Regions from separate parts of the Calyptranema fuscum S582 genome, predicted to be linked through region 1. Evidence: riboswitches for the same ligand, from Rfam matches in the RefSeq annotation. Region 1 holds a riboswitch; the other holds the start of a gene.
What was found. Region 1 has a riboswitch for cobalamin ahead of ACR6Z4_RS26085 (CbtB domain-containing protein). Riboswitches for the same ligand answer to the same signal wherever they lie in the genome.
Positions count from the first base shown of each region.

Region 2: linked by a shared signal. The riboswitch ahead of ACR6Z4_RS00970 (energy-coupling factor ABC transporter permease) and the one ahead of ACR6Z4_RS26085 (CbtB domain-containing protein) in region 1 are both predicted to bind cobalamin.

Region 1 covers NZ_JBSLYH010000051.1:10,575-18,722, reverse strand. Annotated here, with positions in the region: gene ACR6Z4_RS26110 (ABC transporter substrate-binding protein) at 1-898, opposite strand, end outside; gene ACR6Z4_RS26105 (hypothetical protein) at 1,303-1,434, opposite strand; gene ACR6Z4_RS26100 (zinc-dependent alcohol dehydrogenase) at 1,473-2,567, opposite strand; gene cobW (cobalamin biosynthesis protein CobW) at 2,669-3,709, opposite strand; gene ACR6Z4_RS26090 (hypothetical protein) at 3,702-4,859, opposite strand; gene ACR6Z4_RS26085 (CbtB domain-containing protein) at 4,868-5,056, opposite strand; cobalamin riboswitch at 5,083-5,225, opposite strand; gene recQ (DNA helicase RecQ) at 5,379-7,625, shown strand; gene ACR6Z4_RS26075 (hybrid sensor histidine kinase/response regulator) at 7,870-8,148, opposite strand, start outside.
Region 2 covers NZ_JBSLYH010000001.1:257,401-265,548, reverse strand. Annotated here, with positions in the region: gene ACR6Z4_RS01000 (transposase) at 71-412, opposite strand; gene ACR6Z4_RS00995 (AI-2E family transporter) at 508-1,584, opposite strand; partial or broken gene ACR6Z4_RS00990 (Tll0287-like domain-containing protein) at 1,904-2,080, shown strand; gene ACR6Z4_RS00985 (energy-coupling factor ABC transporter ATP-binding protein) at 2,145-3,011, opposite strand; gene cbiQ (cobalt ECF transporter T component CbiQ) at 3,011-3,826, opposite strand; gene ACR6Z4_RS00975 (energy-coupling factor ABC transporter substrate-binding protein) at 3,823-4,143, opposite strand; gene ACR6Z4_RS00970 (energy-coupling factor ABC transporter permease) at 4,147-4,905, opposite strand; cobalamin riboswitch at 4,948-5,099, opposite strand; gene ACR6Z4_RS00965 (hypothetical protein) at 5,389-5,670, shown strand; gene ACR6Z4_RS00960 (AAA family ATPase) at 5,805-8,148, shown strand, end outside.

The DNA of each region.
Region 1 (8,148 bases):
CTGTCCATACCGAGGTGCCGTTTTTAGGAATCACGTAGACCAGATTGGGATGGTCGATCGGTAATAAATTCCCCAGGGTTGAATAAGACATACAAATCGCCAGATCGCCTGAAATCAGTTGATCTTCCCAACCATAGGTTTGAAATGAAGCGATCGCCGGTTTCAGTTCTAACAGCTTGTTGTATGCTTCCTCTAGCTGTGCCGAGTCCGTAGCATTGTAGGAATAGCCCAGCATTTTCAATACGGCTCCCATCGTTTCGCGGACATCATCCAACAACGTCATTTTGCCAGCCAGTGCCTCTTGATTTTGCCAGAGAAAATCTAATCCTTCCGGTTCCCCATCTAAAACATCGCGGTTGTAAAGCAACCCTGTGGTGCCGATGGTAAAGGGCACGCTATGGGCATTGTTAGGGTCATAGACTGGACTTTTCCACTTTTCTAATAACGTATCCAACCCGTTGATGCGACTGGCATCCAGTTCCGTTAGCAACTGCAATTCAGTCATCTGCCGCACCATATAATCAGATGGGTAGATAAGGCTGTATTGCGATCCGCCACCCGCCTGCAATTTAGCCAGCATGGTTTCGTTGGAATCATAGACATCAACCACCACATTGATTCCAGTCTTTTCCTTAAACAGGGCATTCAAATCTTCGCTTAAATAATCTGCCCAGGTGTAGATATAGAGCGTATTGGGATCACCCGATGGTGCTGCCGGAGTATCTGCATCTGCAACAGACCCACTGATGGTGCCTCTAGCACAATTAGAAAAAGCCATGCTGGACAAAGCTGCCGCAGAAAATTGCAGGAACCTGCGACGACTGGCATTGAGCCTGGGCGTTAGTTTGGTAGGACGAGGATAGGGTTGAGAAGACGGTTGAGACGGTCTCAGGTTCATAGACAATGAGCGACTCCAAACGTAAAACGACAAGATGAGTGAGCAATGATCAGTCAGCAAAAATGAACGTTCAAACATCGACTGGACGGTAGGCTAAAGCCGCCCGAACCGCGATTGTTTATGCCCTTTGGGGTAACCAATCATTGATTCGGACAAGTTTTTAGGATCATGGATTGCATAAAACCCGAGTTTTTTTGAAAGCGCGATGTCGAAGCCATCGCGCTTTCAAAAAAACAGACAGGTCAATCAATCGGTGATCCTCACCGTTGATCCAGAAACGTTGATCCAGAAACCCAGTGCTAGATGTTTCTAGAAATAGATGCTTGATAGTGCTATGGACTCAGAACCAGCAAGGTAACAGGTTAAAAAACAGCTCCGCACAATGTTTCAACCCGTGACCTGCCCTAACAGGATTGCATCAGGCTATAGACATCCATTGGCGATCGCATTGACGCTCTACCCATGAGTAAATCAGGCTGAGTCAGAATAACAGTTGCCAAAGTTACTAAATCGGCACGGGTCTTAAAGATTGGCAAGTTTTTTTGAGGATTTAGCTATGCTGCTGGCGTGAGATTTAGGGGATCATGGCGACTTTGATGACTTTGCGATCGCGCATATCTTCAAACGTTTGCTGCAAATCTTTGAGCGATCGCTGATCACTAATCAATAACTCAAACGGCAAAACTCGACGTGCCAATACAGCCAACGCCTCGCGCACATAGTAAGGCGTATTGTGAAACACACCTTTGAGCGTTAATTCACTGTAATGCAATTGCTCCGTATTAACAGTAATGGTCGTATCCCGAGGACAACCCCCAAACAAATTCACCGTCGCACCCGGACGCGCACAGGCGATCGCCATTTCCCACACCGACGGCACCCCCGTTGCTTCGATCACCACATCGGCTCCCCAACCCTCTGTTAACGCCTTCACCTGCTGAGGAATAGAGTCAATCTGGCGATGGTTAAAGGTTTGCGCTGCACCCAGTTGCTGACCGATCTGGAGACGGTGATCATTCCCGCCAAAGAGGAAAACCTGGGGTGGGGTGGGGTGAAGCGAGGAGGGGGTCGTAGGAACAATTCCTGGCACTTGCTCCGTGGGATTAAACCCATACCCGATCGCCAGCGCCGCCACAAACATTAAGCCGATCGCACCATCCCCCAGAACGACAACGCGATCGCCCGGTTTTACCTGAGAGCGGGCAACGCCATGCAACACACACGCGAGCGGTTCGGTCAGGGCAGCTAACTCATCGGGTACGCCCGCTGGAATCGGCAAAAGATTGTGGGCAACGATGGGGGCTGGAATTTTTAGATATTCGGCAAACGTGCCATTGTTAAAGCTGAGATGGGTGCAGAGTGAATATTCGTGCCGCTGACAAAAAAAACACTTCATGCAGGGTGCCGAATTGTTGGCAACCACGCGATCGCCGAGGTTCCAACCCGTGACGCGATCGCCTATGGCAACAATCTGTCCGGCAGCTTCATGCCCAAACAAGGTAGGTGGCTTCAACATCTTGGCATGTCCACCCCGCCGCCAAACCTTGAGATCGGTGCCGCAGGTGGTCGCCGTTGCCACCCGAATCACGACTTCATCGGGTGCAGGGGTCGGTTCTGCAACGTGTTCTAGTCGTAAATCTTCTTGCCCGTACAATACTGCCGCCAGCACACCCAATCATCTCCAAGGGATACGAATTTTCATCATCTCACATGTAATTCTTTTTGAGGGAGCGACGGCAGAGCCGTCGCTCCCTCAAAAAGAATCGGGTGTTAATTGGCGGCGGGTGTTAGTTGGCTATGGATTAACGCCTGATCGAGGGCTCGACCAATCATCACCAGTTTGGTTTGGCGGGGTTCGCTGGTTTGCCAGGGGCGATCGTAGAAATAATCAAAGCGATCGCCAACACCATGCAATACCAGGCGCATCGGCTTATTAGGAACCGAAACAAAGCCTTTAATCCGGTAGATTTCTTGCTGCTGCACCAGGGTTTGCAAACGGTGGATCAAAGTTGCCGGGTCAAAGGCGTCATCGACCCAAAATTGAACGGAGTTAATGCCATCATCGTGGTCGTGGTCTTCTTCGGTGTCATGGTGGCTGGGACGGCTGTCGAGATTATCTTCTACAGCAGAATTAAAGCCCAATAGTAACTCAGTAGTCACCTGACCCTGTTTGCATGGCACGATCTTGACACCCGCCCGGAGTTCTTGCTGCAACCACTTCATCACCTTGGCTTGCGCCTCAGCATCGACGCAATCAACCTTGGTCAACAACACCAGATCCGCACAGGCCAGTTGATCTTCAAACAATTCTTCGATCGGAGTTTCATGTTCCAGGCTAGAATCTGCCTGTCGTTGGGCTTCCAAAGCATCCAGATCGCCAACCAGTTGACCATTGGCTAAAGCCGCACAATCTACGACTGTGATCACCCCATCCACCGTGGCAGCCGTGCGAATTTCGTGCCAGCGAAACGCTTGCACCAACGGTTTCGGTAACGCCAATCCAGACGTTTCAATCACAATACAATCGATTTGATCCCGCCGTTTCAGCAATTCCTGCATAGTGGGTAAAAATTCTTCTTGCACGGTGCAGCAAAGGCAACCATTGGTCAATTCCACAATAGTGCTGGGGGTGTCGTCGTCGTCGCACACCTGACAAGAGCGCAAGAGTTCGCCGTCAATGCCAACTTCGCCAAATTCATTAACCAGTACCGCAATGCGGCGACCTTCGTTATTTTGCAAAAGATGGCGAACAAGGGTGGTTTTCCCTGCGCCCAGGAAACCTGTGACCACTGTAACCGGGATTTTATGCATGGTTGGAGGGTGTTCTTGAAACGGGTAAGGGCAAAGTCATGCGGCGCAATCCAAACCCCGCACCTAAGCCAACGGCGGCGATCGCCGTCAGATAGGCAAGACTGATCAGCCGGACTGATAGCGGCGGAAAGGCACCGTCTACCTCTACATCCTGCATCAAACTCAGAGACGGAAAGGCTGGGTCGGCGTTGGCTGGGGGCGATGCTGTAATCTGAATGGCATGGGGCATGCCATCAAAAAACTGTTGCGTCCAGGCTACCGTACCGTTAGCGTCTGGAATACCACGATAGGCAAACATCAGCTCGTTTTCTTCCAGCCCTATCACCTGAATGTTGAACTCAGCCTGGTCGATCGGCTGTTGGGTGCGGCTGTCTGCCAGTTGGACGGATAAATCGGCAGTCGTGCCGACTTGAGCATCAGTTTCACCTTGATAGGTCAGCGTCAGATTTCCGGCTTGGGGGACAGCGGCGGGACGGGGAACAGATTCATGATGACTGTGATTGTGGCTGGCTTCTGCCAATTCGGCATAGATATTGACAAACAACAGCGCAGCGATCGCCACAACTGTAACTCCCGATAACAATAACCGCACGGGTTGTGCGGCTACCTCACCCTCTTGAGCCTGAGAACGAGCGCCAATCACCCAACCGCCACCCAACCCCACCAGGAGCAAAACAGCTGCCAAAATAGCAGCATTGCGATATTTGATCGGGTTTTCGGGAACCGTGAGGGTTAACGTTTGTTGAAACGGTTCAAATGCCCCTGCGGTTAGCGGCGAAACTGTGACCAGGAGGCGATAGTTGCCACGAATGGGCATGCGCTGTTGCCACTGAAGTGTACCCGTCGGAGCGATCGCATCCAGTGTCAGTAGCGTGGTGCCTTCGACCATGGGGAAATCCGTCGTCAGCCAGGGAGTTTTAGCAGGAGTCAACAGCTCTAGCTGAAATCGGACATTCGGCAAGGGCTGTTGGTTGTCATCTAGAGCTTGCAGTTGAATGGCGATCGGTTCTTTTAAGGGAACGGTTTGCTGAAGTGGTGGCTGCGTTTCTAACTGCACGGAGGGCTGAGCCAGACTAGCCGTTGCAACACCAAACAGGCTGATGAGGCTGGATACTCCGCCCATCAGCAACAGACGATTCAATTGATACATAACATTACCTAATGACAACCTACACCCAGTGTTGCGTGGCGAGTACTGTGAAGGGCGTCATGGGCAGGGGGGTAAGAACTGAAATACAGCGTCCAAACGGTGAGTGAGCTGAGCGATAGATAGAGCGCGATTTGCACCGGCACGGATAACGTAACTTGTGCGGTGCGCTTAAGCACGAGTGAAGCCGAAGCAGTCATGATCTGTACCTCGCAGATAACTGAATAGAGCGATCGCACTGAAAGTAGGCATTCTGACTCATGAGCCGAGACTCAATTACAGCTGCGGGACAGTGCCGGACTTTCACCGAACTTTCCCTGTCTTTTTGCTTGGAACCCAAGACAAAAAGCTCCCGATGGCACTTCTCCATCAGAACCTCTCAGTGATGCTTAATCAAGCTATCACGTCCCTTTTATTTGAATGCTTAAGATTTATAACTCATCTTCAGAATTCCAATCTGCCATCCTCCTTTCGGCAAATTTCAGGCACCATAGAAGACGAGGATGCTCCATTAAAGTTTTCATGACAACTGACTTAACCACCCGCGATCGCCAATTTACCTCTCTGGAACAAGCTTTAAAGCACTTTTTTGGCTACGATAGCTTTCGTCCAGGGCAACGGCAGATTATCGAAACTGCCCTACAACGGCAAGATTCTCTTGTCGTCATGCCCACCGGGGGTGGCAAATCGCTCTGTTTTCAACTACCGGCTCTGCTCAATCCGGGGTTAACGGTGGTGGTGTCGCCGTTGATTGCGCTGATGCAAGACCAGGTTCAGGCATTACAAGACAACGGCATTGGGGCAACATTTCTCAATAGCAGCCTGGGTTTAAACGAAACGCGACAGCGAGAACGAGCCATTCTCAATGGCGATATCAAACTCCTCTATGCAGCACCGGAACGATTGCTGAGTGAGAGTTTTTTGCCCTTTTTGACACAGGTTTCCGAAAAAATTGGGATTGCCGGATTTGCCATCGATGAAGCCCATTGTGTTTCTGAATGGGGGCATGACTTCCGCCCCGAATATCGACAATTGCGGCAGGTGCGGCAACGTTACCCCGATGTGTCGGTAATGGCATTGACAGCAACGGCAACCGAGCGCGTGCGGCAAGATATTGTGCAGCAGTTGCAATTAGAATCACCCTTCATTCACATTGCCAGCTTCAATCGCCAAAATCTGTATTACGAAGTTCGTCCCAAACAAAAACATGCCTACCTAGAGTTGTTGCAACTGGTGCAAAAGACCCATGGATCTGGCATCATCTATTGTCTCAGCCGTAAAAAAGTCGATGAAATCACCTTCCGGCTTCAGCAAGATGGTATTCAAGCTTTGCCCTATCATGCCGGGTTAAACGACAAACAACGGACTGAAAATCAAAATCGATTCATTCGCGATGATGTCCGCGTGATGGTAGCAACGATCGCCTTTGGCATGGGGATTAACAAACCTGATGTTCGCTTTGTTTGTCACTTTGACTTACCGCGCAATCTGGAAAGTTATTACCAGGAATCAGGGCGTGCCGGACGGGATGGTGATGATGCGAAATGCACCTTGTTTTTTAGCTATGGTGACTTGAAATCATTGGAGTATTTGATTGCTCAAAAGGTTGATCCGATTTATGGGGAACCCTTAGCCGAAGAACAACAAATCGCTCGCCAGCAAGTCCGTCAGGTGGTGGATTATGCCGAAAGTACCGAATGTCGGCGGCGCATTCAACTGGCATATTTTGGCGAACGGTTTGCGGGCAATTGCGGCAATTGCGATAACTGTCTCACCCCTCGCCCCGTCGAAGATTGGACGGTTGACGCCCAGAAGTTTCTCTCTTGCGTTGCCCGTTGCAAAGAACGCTTTGGCATGAAGTACATCATTGATGTGTTACGTGGCTCCAAAGACAAGCGCATTTTGCAAAACGGTCATAACGAACTTTCAACCTATGGCATCGGACGCGATCGCAGTGGCGACGAATGGAAAATGCTAGGGCGATCGCTCTTGCATCAGGGCATCCTTACCGAAACCAGCGACGGCTACTCGATCCTTAAACTCAACGAGCAAAGTTGGGAAGTCATGCGTAAACAACGCACCGTTTTGATCACCGTTTCTACCCCGTCTGTAACCGAAACAGAAGAAGAATCGCGTGCCAAAGCCGATGTGGATATGCTGATCGAAAAATTGCGATCGCTGCGCAAAGAAGTTGCCGACGAACAATCCGTACCTCCGTACGTAATTTTTTCCGACTCCAGCATCAAACTGATGGCGCAACGGCAACCGCAAACCCTCAACGAATTTGCCAAAATTTCTGGCGTGGGTGCCTACAAACGCGACCAGTATGGACCCCGCTTTGTCGAAACCATCCGGCAGTATTGCGAAGAACAAGGCATTGCCCTCAAACCCTGGCAAGCCGCTGACGATGCTGCAACTCCATCCACTGACCCCCAACCGACCTCCAAACAACTCCTTGCCAAGACCCACTTCTTTACCCTGGATCTGCACCAGCAAGGCTATGCCCCCTTCGATATTGCCACCCGCCGTAGCCTCAGCATCAATACCATCTTCGACCATCTAGAAATGTTGATTGCTGCCGGACAACGCGTTGACTTAGATGCGATCGTCGCACCCGATCGCCAGATTGCCATTCAAGATGCCATCCAAAAAGTAGGCGATGCTTCCCTACGCACCATCCGCGATCACTTGGGCGAAAGCTTTGATTACACCGAAATTCGTCTGGCTCGCGCCAAATGGCGACAGTCAACGGAGCAAACAGGTGAATGAGGTTGTGACGCATCCGCTCTTGCCGTAGGTGCATGACTGGGTCTGTTTTAAAAGTTGTTTTTTCGTGCGCTTCGCGCACGGAAAAACAACCGTCTTAGCGAGTTTTAAAACACGCCCTGGCGTTCATATATGATGAGAAAGCAAGGCATTGATGTGCTGGATGCTCTCAAACACGTCTTGATTGGAAACGTTCCAACACGGAGTATGGCGACGAGGACAAAACGTCTCGCGCTCAAAGTCAACGTTATGAGTTTTCCGACTCGTCTATGGGCATAACGCCTTGAAGCAAAGCAATCTGGACGGTTGTCGTTTCACCTAATGTACTGGTAATGCTGACTGTGCCATGATGCAACTCTGTCAATTGTCGAGTAATGACTAACCCTAATCCCGACCCTTGTTGTTCATACAGCCTGCGCTCAAATTGTACATAAGCGCCAACATCGGCAATTTGGGCAGGGGTCATTCCTCGTCCGTGATCTGTTACGTCTAGAAGATAGCGATCGCCCTCAATGTGACTTGAAAT
Region 2 (8,148 bases), on a different contig from region 1:
ATCTGTCGTTTCTGCAAGAGAACGCCGATGATAGCCATTCTCTTGCTTCCATTGTTGCCGTCCCACCTGGTCAATGCACAGACATCTCTACTACCACCTTTCCCATGCGTCGCGATAATGTACTGTGATCCGGTACCGGCAGATCAATCCCCATCAGGGCAAACAAAGATTCTAGGAATCCCTCCGTCTGCCGTCCAGGTAAGTTGAACAACGATTGAACCGTTGCCATCAAGGCAATTGCCCCATCGCTGTAGTGCTTGGATGCGCCCCGTCGTCCACTCCTTTGCTCATTGATCCAGCCTTCAATCACTGCTTCATCAATCCAAAAAGTCAAGCTGCCTCGTTGTTTGAGGGCTGCATCATACTCACGCCAGTTACGGACTCGATAGGATGGTTTTGGCTTCGTTTTCATCGCAACGCTCACAGGGATAGAGGGGCTGAATCTCGGTATTTTACCCGCTATCTCATATCTTTTATGCAACAACACCATAGCAGTTTATAACTTTGCTATGAGCCGAGATGCTCGTCAGTAGCTGTGCTGCATTTCGTCATCGGTTGTTTTGGTTTTTGCCATTGATCAAAAATATCTTTGACTAAGACTTCTCTCAATAGAATCTTTGTGATGATCATCAATGGCAGTGCTAGAAATAACCCTAGAAACCCAAAGAACGTAGCAAAGATGATCTGAGCCAGTAAGGTCGCAGCAGGTGGAAGCGATACCTGTTGCTTCATCATCCAGGGAACAACGATATAGCTCTCAACTTGCTGAATCAGAAAGTATATTCCCACGATGGGCAATGCTTTCCAAGGCGCATCAAGTAGGGCGATCGCAACAGGTGGCAACATCGCGACAATGTAGCCAACATTAGGAATCAGTTCACAGAAGCCAGCCCATAATGCACTGGCTAACCCCAATGGCATTCGCAGTATCCAGAGGCTTAAACCACTCGCGATCGCAACAAACAGCATCGTGACCAGCGTTCCCATCACCCAGTTGACTAAATCAGTTTCACAATCAGTTAAAATTTCATCCACTCGGCTGCGATAGAAAGCAGGGAAAAGCCGAATAAAGGGCTGGCGGTATTGCGAGGGGTTGGCTAAGAACATGACCGTAAGGACGAGGATTAACACCAGCTTCACAACAATAGCCAGTGAATCAGAAATCCACATAAAGACATGCTGGTACAACCGCCGAGTAAAGGGTTGCGCTTGCTGAGATAACGTATCCAATAGCCAATCATCGTCTACCCATTCTTCAGGAACTCTCTCCTGTATCCATTCCAGACGCAGATGTATCTCTTCTAGGGCTTCAGGTAGGAGGAGAATAAACCGCTGTAATTCATCGATAAATGGAGCAACGACAAGACCAACGAAGCTAATAACAATGATCAAAAACAGGGTGGCGGATAAGGTAACTGCACCTCCGCGTGGCATACCCAATCGCTGTAAACGCTGTACGAACCGACCTAAAACCGTTGCTAAAACAACAGAAACTAAGAGCAATAGCAAAACCTGCTGAATGCGCCACAGGACGTAAACAGAGATGAGAATTGTAAATAGACCAATCCACTTTGCAAGATTCACAAATCACCTTCTTGTCTTCGATGCCATAGCGATCCTTTCTGGTTCTAAGCACAGGACAAAACTTTACCCACGCTAACAATTTATGGGAGACGCACCATACGTCTGAACCTTATCAAACTTCTGACGTGTGATTCATCCCTCCACCGCCACAAGTTGGCTGATGTTTCAGACGATGAATATAGTGCTGTGCAGGTTGATTCAGTACGGTGTTGTGGGGCGCTCCGCGCCCCACAACACCGTTTCTGTACTTAACGAACTTGCACACCGCTATATCGCAATTTTATGTTCCTGAAATTGTTGCTTGAGTTCAGGTAAGCATCAGGCAGGAACACGGTATTACCGTCGCATCAACGTCGAACAGAGCTGTCTTGCCTGTCACGGACTTAAAAATCAACGACCGCAATTCGTGAAAGATAATTACCCGCAAGATCTGGCGTACAACTTTCGAGTGGGCGATCTACGAGGCATGTACAGTGCATTGCAAGCATCACCATGAATCCAGTTGAGATCAATCTGGACAGTACCAGGAGAAAAGTTATCCTGACCTGATCTTGATGCAACTACTGGGTTGGTAAACCGTAACGGGTCTGAAAGTCATGAAGCTTTTGAACCAACTGTATCTGTTGATCGGGAGAGAAGTCTCTTCGATGATTTTCAAGCCATGCTTCTATCTGGTTGATTAGCTCTATTGTCATGGGTACATCAAGGTACAGCTGTTCCAGGATCTTTCGTTGAGCAAAAACAGTTTGAGGTGTTCCTTCTAGCACCAATTGTCCCTGATCCATCACAAACACCCAATCTGCCCAACGGTAAATAAAATCGAGATCATGACTGGCGACCAGAATGGTTGTTCCGGTTGCATGAATTTGTTGGAGTTGTTCAATCAGTTCTTTGGTGTGGCGAGGGTCAAGGTAGGCAGTGGGTTCATCGAGTAACAATAGCTTGGGATTGAGGACCATGACATCTGCGATCGAAACGCGCTTTTTCTGTCCCAAACTCAGGGTATGAACTGGCTGATGGGCAAGTTCCTGGAGATCAAACTGAGCGATCGCCTGCTGCACCCGTCGCCCAATTTCGGCTTCTGGTAAGCTCAGGTTACACAGTCCGTAAGCGATATCTTCTTCTACCGTTGTTGCAACCACCTGATGTTCTGGATTCTGAAACACCAGCCCAATTTGCTGACGCAGGTGCATCAAAGAGCGGCGATCGTACTGCATGGACTGCCCTTGCCAGCGAATTGTCCCTTGTTGGGGCTGATAAAGACCATTTGCCAGCAAAAATAAGGTCGTCTTACCGCAACCATTTTGACCAATCAGCCCACAGCGTTTGCCACTTGGGATATTGAGCGTTAACCCTCGAATGGCAGCATGGCGACTATGGGGATAGCGATAGATGACATTCGCAAATTCCAGTATCGGAGCAGACATCAATTTAGCCAGGGAGATATGTGAAGGGTGGTCGTTAGCAGCAGCAGCAGCAAACAGCCGATCGCGGCTTCCAGGATGTGCCGTCGAGACGGTTGGTAAGGGTAGGAGCACCAGACATGCAGTTGTCCATTAAACCCCCGTGCTGCCAGCGTCAATGAGACTTGACGGTAACTCTCTAGCGATCGCTGAAGCAATTGTCCCACCAAAAGACTGAGGCTATGAATGCCGCGTTTCCAGGTGCGATAACCACAGCGAGAATCTTGTGCTCGCCAAAGTTCTTCCGCGATCGCCAAAATTGTAAAAATAAAGCGATAGATCAGCAGCAAAAGCTCAATTAACAGGGCCGGACAGCGCAACTGTTTGAGAACCTGCAACACCTCCGTAAACGGTGTAGTCAGCAGGATGAAATAGAGGCTGCTTGTGGTAGCTAAAGTTCGGGGCAACAGCAAACTCGCCTGCTGCACGCCGGTTTGACTGATATACCCATAAAAATTGCCAACTCCAATACCCCATCCCTGCCACATATCGGACTGCACAGGCAAGACGGCATCCAAACTGACCCCATTCAATACCAGTGCTGGTAAACTCATGCACCAAAAGCCAAATGGGATTAACAACAAGCGAAGATAGGATTTGGGCGGAATTCTGGCATACACCACAATCCAGAGGAACAACCAAACCGTGATCAATAGTTGAACGATGGGCTGGGAGATCAGCGCAAGGAACAGCAGAATAATTGCAAACGCTAATTTGTGGCTCGGCGGTAATCCTCGCAAGCGATTAGTGTAAGCACAGCTATCAATCAAATGGCTCATTTCCGTGAACGATCGCTTGGTTTTTGCGATCGCCCCTGATAGAATCCAATGGCGTACCCCACAACTCCTGCCCCCAGAGCGGCTTGAACCGCAAATAGAAAGCTTTCAATTTCACTACTGGCGGGTTCAAAGAAAGGCTTAAACCAGGGTTCATACGTGGGATTAAGTTCCTGAATTGCTTGCTCTGCCTGGTTATCTGAGCCGTTAAACGCTCCCCGCACAAAAACAAGTGGAACAGCAATCAGAGCCAGAACAGCGATCGCCAGCAGCCAATTGCGTTGTTTAACCGATTGATTTTTAATTGTGGGTTCTGGCATCACTTATGACCCCTGTCTCAATAGCTTCAACGTTTCCAGTTCTTGCTTCCCATAGGATTGCAGCCAATTCCAAACTAAGACCGTGAGTAATCCTTCACTGATGGCAAGCGGTATTTGGGTCACAGCAAAGATACTTGCAAACTTCAGAAATGAAGCCATAACGCCACCCTGGACGGCGGGAAAGGCTAATGCCAACTGAATCGCGGTGGTCATGTAAGTCAGTAAATCAGCGAAAGCCGTTGCACAAAAAATTGCCAGCCGTTGCCGCCCAGTTTGCCGTAATAGCTGATAGACAAAATAAGCCGCAAAGGGACCGACGATCGCCATTGAAAACAAATTAGCTCCCAGGGTTGTCAATCCCCCATGTGCCAGTAAGATTGCCTGAAACAGCAATACGGCTCCCCCCAGCACCGTCATCACGGAGGGTCCAAACAAAATGGCTCCCAGCCCCGTCCCTGTTGGATGAGAACAACTCCCGGTGACGGAAGGAATTTTCAATGCAGACAGAACAAACGTGAAGGCTCCTGACAGTGCCAGAAGTAATTTCAGCTCTGGATGGGCGGTGGTAATACGAGTGAGCGATCGCAAACCCACAACAAGAAACGGTAGTGCCATAGCCCACCAAAAAATGACCCATTGCCAAGGCAAAAATCCTTCAGCAATATGCATGGCGGTGGCAGGAGTGGCAGAACCCAAAACTAAATAACTACTCAAGCCAGCCATTAAACTTAGACTGACCCATTTTCGATGCAGTGTCTTCATGCTGTGCCTCGCAGAGTAAGACTAAGGATGACACCCCTCTAAAGAGATGCTCTACGATTGGCAGGCATCCTGGCTAATGGGGATAGCAAACCATCCTCAATTACAGTTGCGGGACAGCGGTAGACTTTCACTACTCTTTCCCTGTTTCCTCTAACGGCTGCTTCCCGTTAGAACCACATCGCGCTAATCAGTTTAGCACCTACGATCGGTAGAGTTAGAGTCACAGTCACCAAGTTTATTCTAAGCCCAGCCACTTTGACAGCCTGTCTTTTGACAATTCTGTTTTCGAGAGTTATCAGACAATTACAGCAATTTTCAATTGCATAAGCTACAGATTTTTTGTTGTGTGCCGTGCGGAGCGCGGCACACAACAAAAAATCTAAACAGATCCAGGCGCGAAGCGCTGTAGGTACTTTCAAGCTGAAGTGCTGAGATTTTTGTAAGTTTCAAACCTCAATTTAATCTGCGTTTAGGTAGACATCAATGAAAACGATTCGTCTTGGTCTTGTGTCTAGCGTTATTGCTGCTTTGGGCATGATCCTGCTGCCTGTTTTAAACAATCTTCCCAGTGCCTTTGCCCAGCATCGTGAAAGTATCTCCCAGTCATCAACAACAGGTCAGGGACAAACGATTGTGATGCACTTGAATCACAGCACAGATGATCTTCATGCTGCATTTATGGCATTAAAGTTAGGAACAAACCTGCGACAACAGGGCGCACAGGTCATGTTGGTGTTGACGCTGGAAGGAGTTCGTCATCGCTGACAAAAATCAACTCAAGTGAATTTATCTATGCACTTGAAAATGAACTTTACTCCTTTAGGTAGATGTCAAAACTCAGTTAGTTCATCTAAGTTCTGAATGCGGGTAGCAACTGTACTCATTGGGAGGGCTTTGGGATGATTGTCCTACCAGACGTTTCAGTTCAAACCCAGATCTATGAAAGTGCTACGTCAAGAGTATACCGGGGCATTAGAGTACAAGACGGACAAGCACCCTGCTCTACAGATACCGAAAGGGTCATCATTAAACTGCTTAAGCAAGATTATCCTGCTCCTCAAGAGTTAACGCGCTACAGGCAAGAATATGTCATTACTCGATCCTTAAATGTAGAAGGTGTAATCAAAGCATATAGCCAGCAGAACTATCAACGTACACTTGTCATTCTCCTGGAAGATTTTGGTGGGGAGTCCCTGGAGTATTGGATGCGGCAAAGCCCAGAGATTTCCTGCCCCATGCCCGTATCTACCTTTCTTCCGCTTGCCATCAATCTCAGCACAATTTTAGGCAGAATTCATACCGCCAATATCATCCACAAAGATATTAATCCTGGAAACATTGTTCTTAATCCCGATACAGGTGTTGTCAAACTTATCGACTTTGGAATTGCAACTCAATTTAACCGCACGAATTCCACGTTCAGAAGTCCCCATGTTTTAGAGGGAACCCTTGCCTACCTCTCTCCAGAGCAAACGGGGCGGATGAATCGTTTGCTCGATTACCGCACTGATTTTTACTCGCTCGGCGTGACGTTTTACGAACTGCTCACCGGACAGTTGCCGTTTCCGACAACAGATGTCCTTGAACTTATCCACTGTCATCTTGCCAAACCTCCCATACCGCCCTATAAGTTAAATGCTAAGATTCCTGAGCCTGTTTCAGACATCATTTTGAAACTAATGGCAAAGAATGCTGAAGATCGCTATCAAAGTACTTGGGGTATCAAAGCGGATTTAGAGAATTGTGCCAGTCAGCTAGAAAATAGGGGTCAAATCAATCCCTTTCGGATAGGACTGCACGATGCTTGCGATCGATTTCAGGTTCCACAAAAACTTTATGGGCGGGAGGAGGAGATTGCAGCCTTATTAGCAGCGTTTGAAAGGATGGTAGGAGACGAGGACGCGGAGCGTGAAAATGTCTCTGTATTCCCACGTCTCCGTGGCTCTGTGTCTTCAATGATGCTAGTTTCCGGCTCTGCTGGTATTGGTAAATCAGCACTCGTGCAGGAACTCTATAAACCCATCACAGCAAGACGCGGCTATTTTATTTCTGGGAAGTTTGACCAATTTCAGCGCAATATTCCCTACAGTGCGATCGCCCACGCCCTGCAAAAATTGGTGCAGCAATTGCTGAGTGAACCGGATGAGAAATTGCAACGATGGCGATCGCGATTGTTTGCAGCATTAGGCAACAATGGACAACTCATTGTTGACATCATTCCAGAAGTAGAACTGATTATTGGCAAGCAGCCACCCGTAGCGGAAGTTGGCGCAGCGGAAGCTCAAAATCGGTTTAATCGTGTTTTCCAACAATTTATTCGAGTATTTTGTTCAAAGGAACACCCACTAGTCATTTTCCTGGATGATTTGCAGTGGATAGGTTCTGCGACTTTAAGGCTAATTGAATTGATGCTGCTGGATGATCAAACTCAGCATTTATTTCTAATTGGAGCTTTTCGAGACAATGAGGTTACTCCCACCCATCCGCTAGCGTTGACACTGGAAGACTTGCGAAAGCAAGGGGCAGTGCTTCAGCAAATTGTTCTAGCACCTTTGACGCTAGAGCCACTAAATCAGTTGATTGCCGAAACGTTGAATCAGAATGCTAGCGCGGTTGATTCTTTAGCTCAATTAGTGTTGCGTAAAACCGACGGCAATCCCTTCTTTGTGGGTGAATTTTTGCGATCGCTGTACAGTGAAAATCTCTTGAAGTTTGATGTTGAGCAGCGAAGCTGGCAGTGGAACATTACTCAAATTGAAGCTCAGAATATTACCGATAATGTGGTGGACTTGCTGCTGAGCAAGTTGAAGAAACTACCAGAGGATACACAACGGGTTCTTCAATTAGCCGCTTGTATTGGGGCTGAGTTTGATCTGGAAACGCTGACGATTAGCGCAGAGCAAAACTCTGAAGCAACCGTGTATGAGCGATCGCTTAAAGCCGTTTCTCAGAATTTGCTAACAGCAGTACAGGCTGGATTCATCCAACCAGTCTCTGAACTAGACGGTAACTTATTGGTTCAAGAGTATATATTTTTGCACGATCGCGTTCAGCAAGCTGCCTATGCTTTGATTGATGAGGCACACAAACAAGTTGTTCATCTGCAAATCGGTCGTAATCTGCTGGAAAAAACTTTGCTAGATCCCCGATTAGAACGACTATTTGAAATGGTAGATCATCTCAATCATGGGCTTGAACTGGTCACTGATCAGGCAGAACGAGATGAAATTGCCAGATTGAATT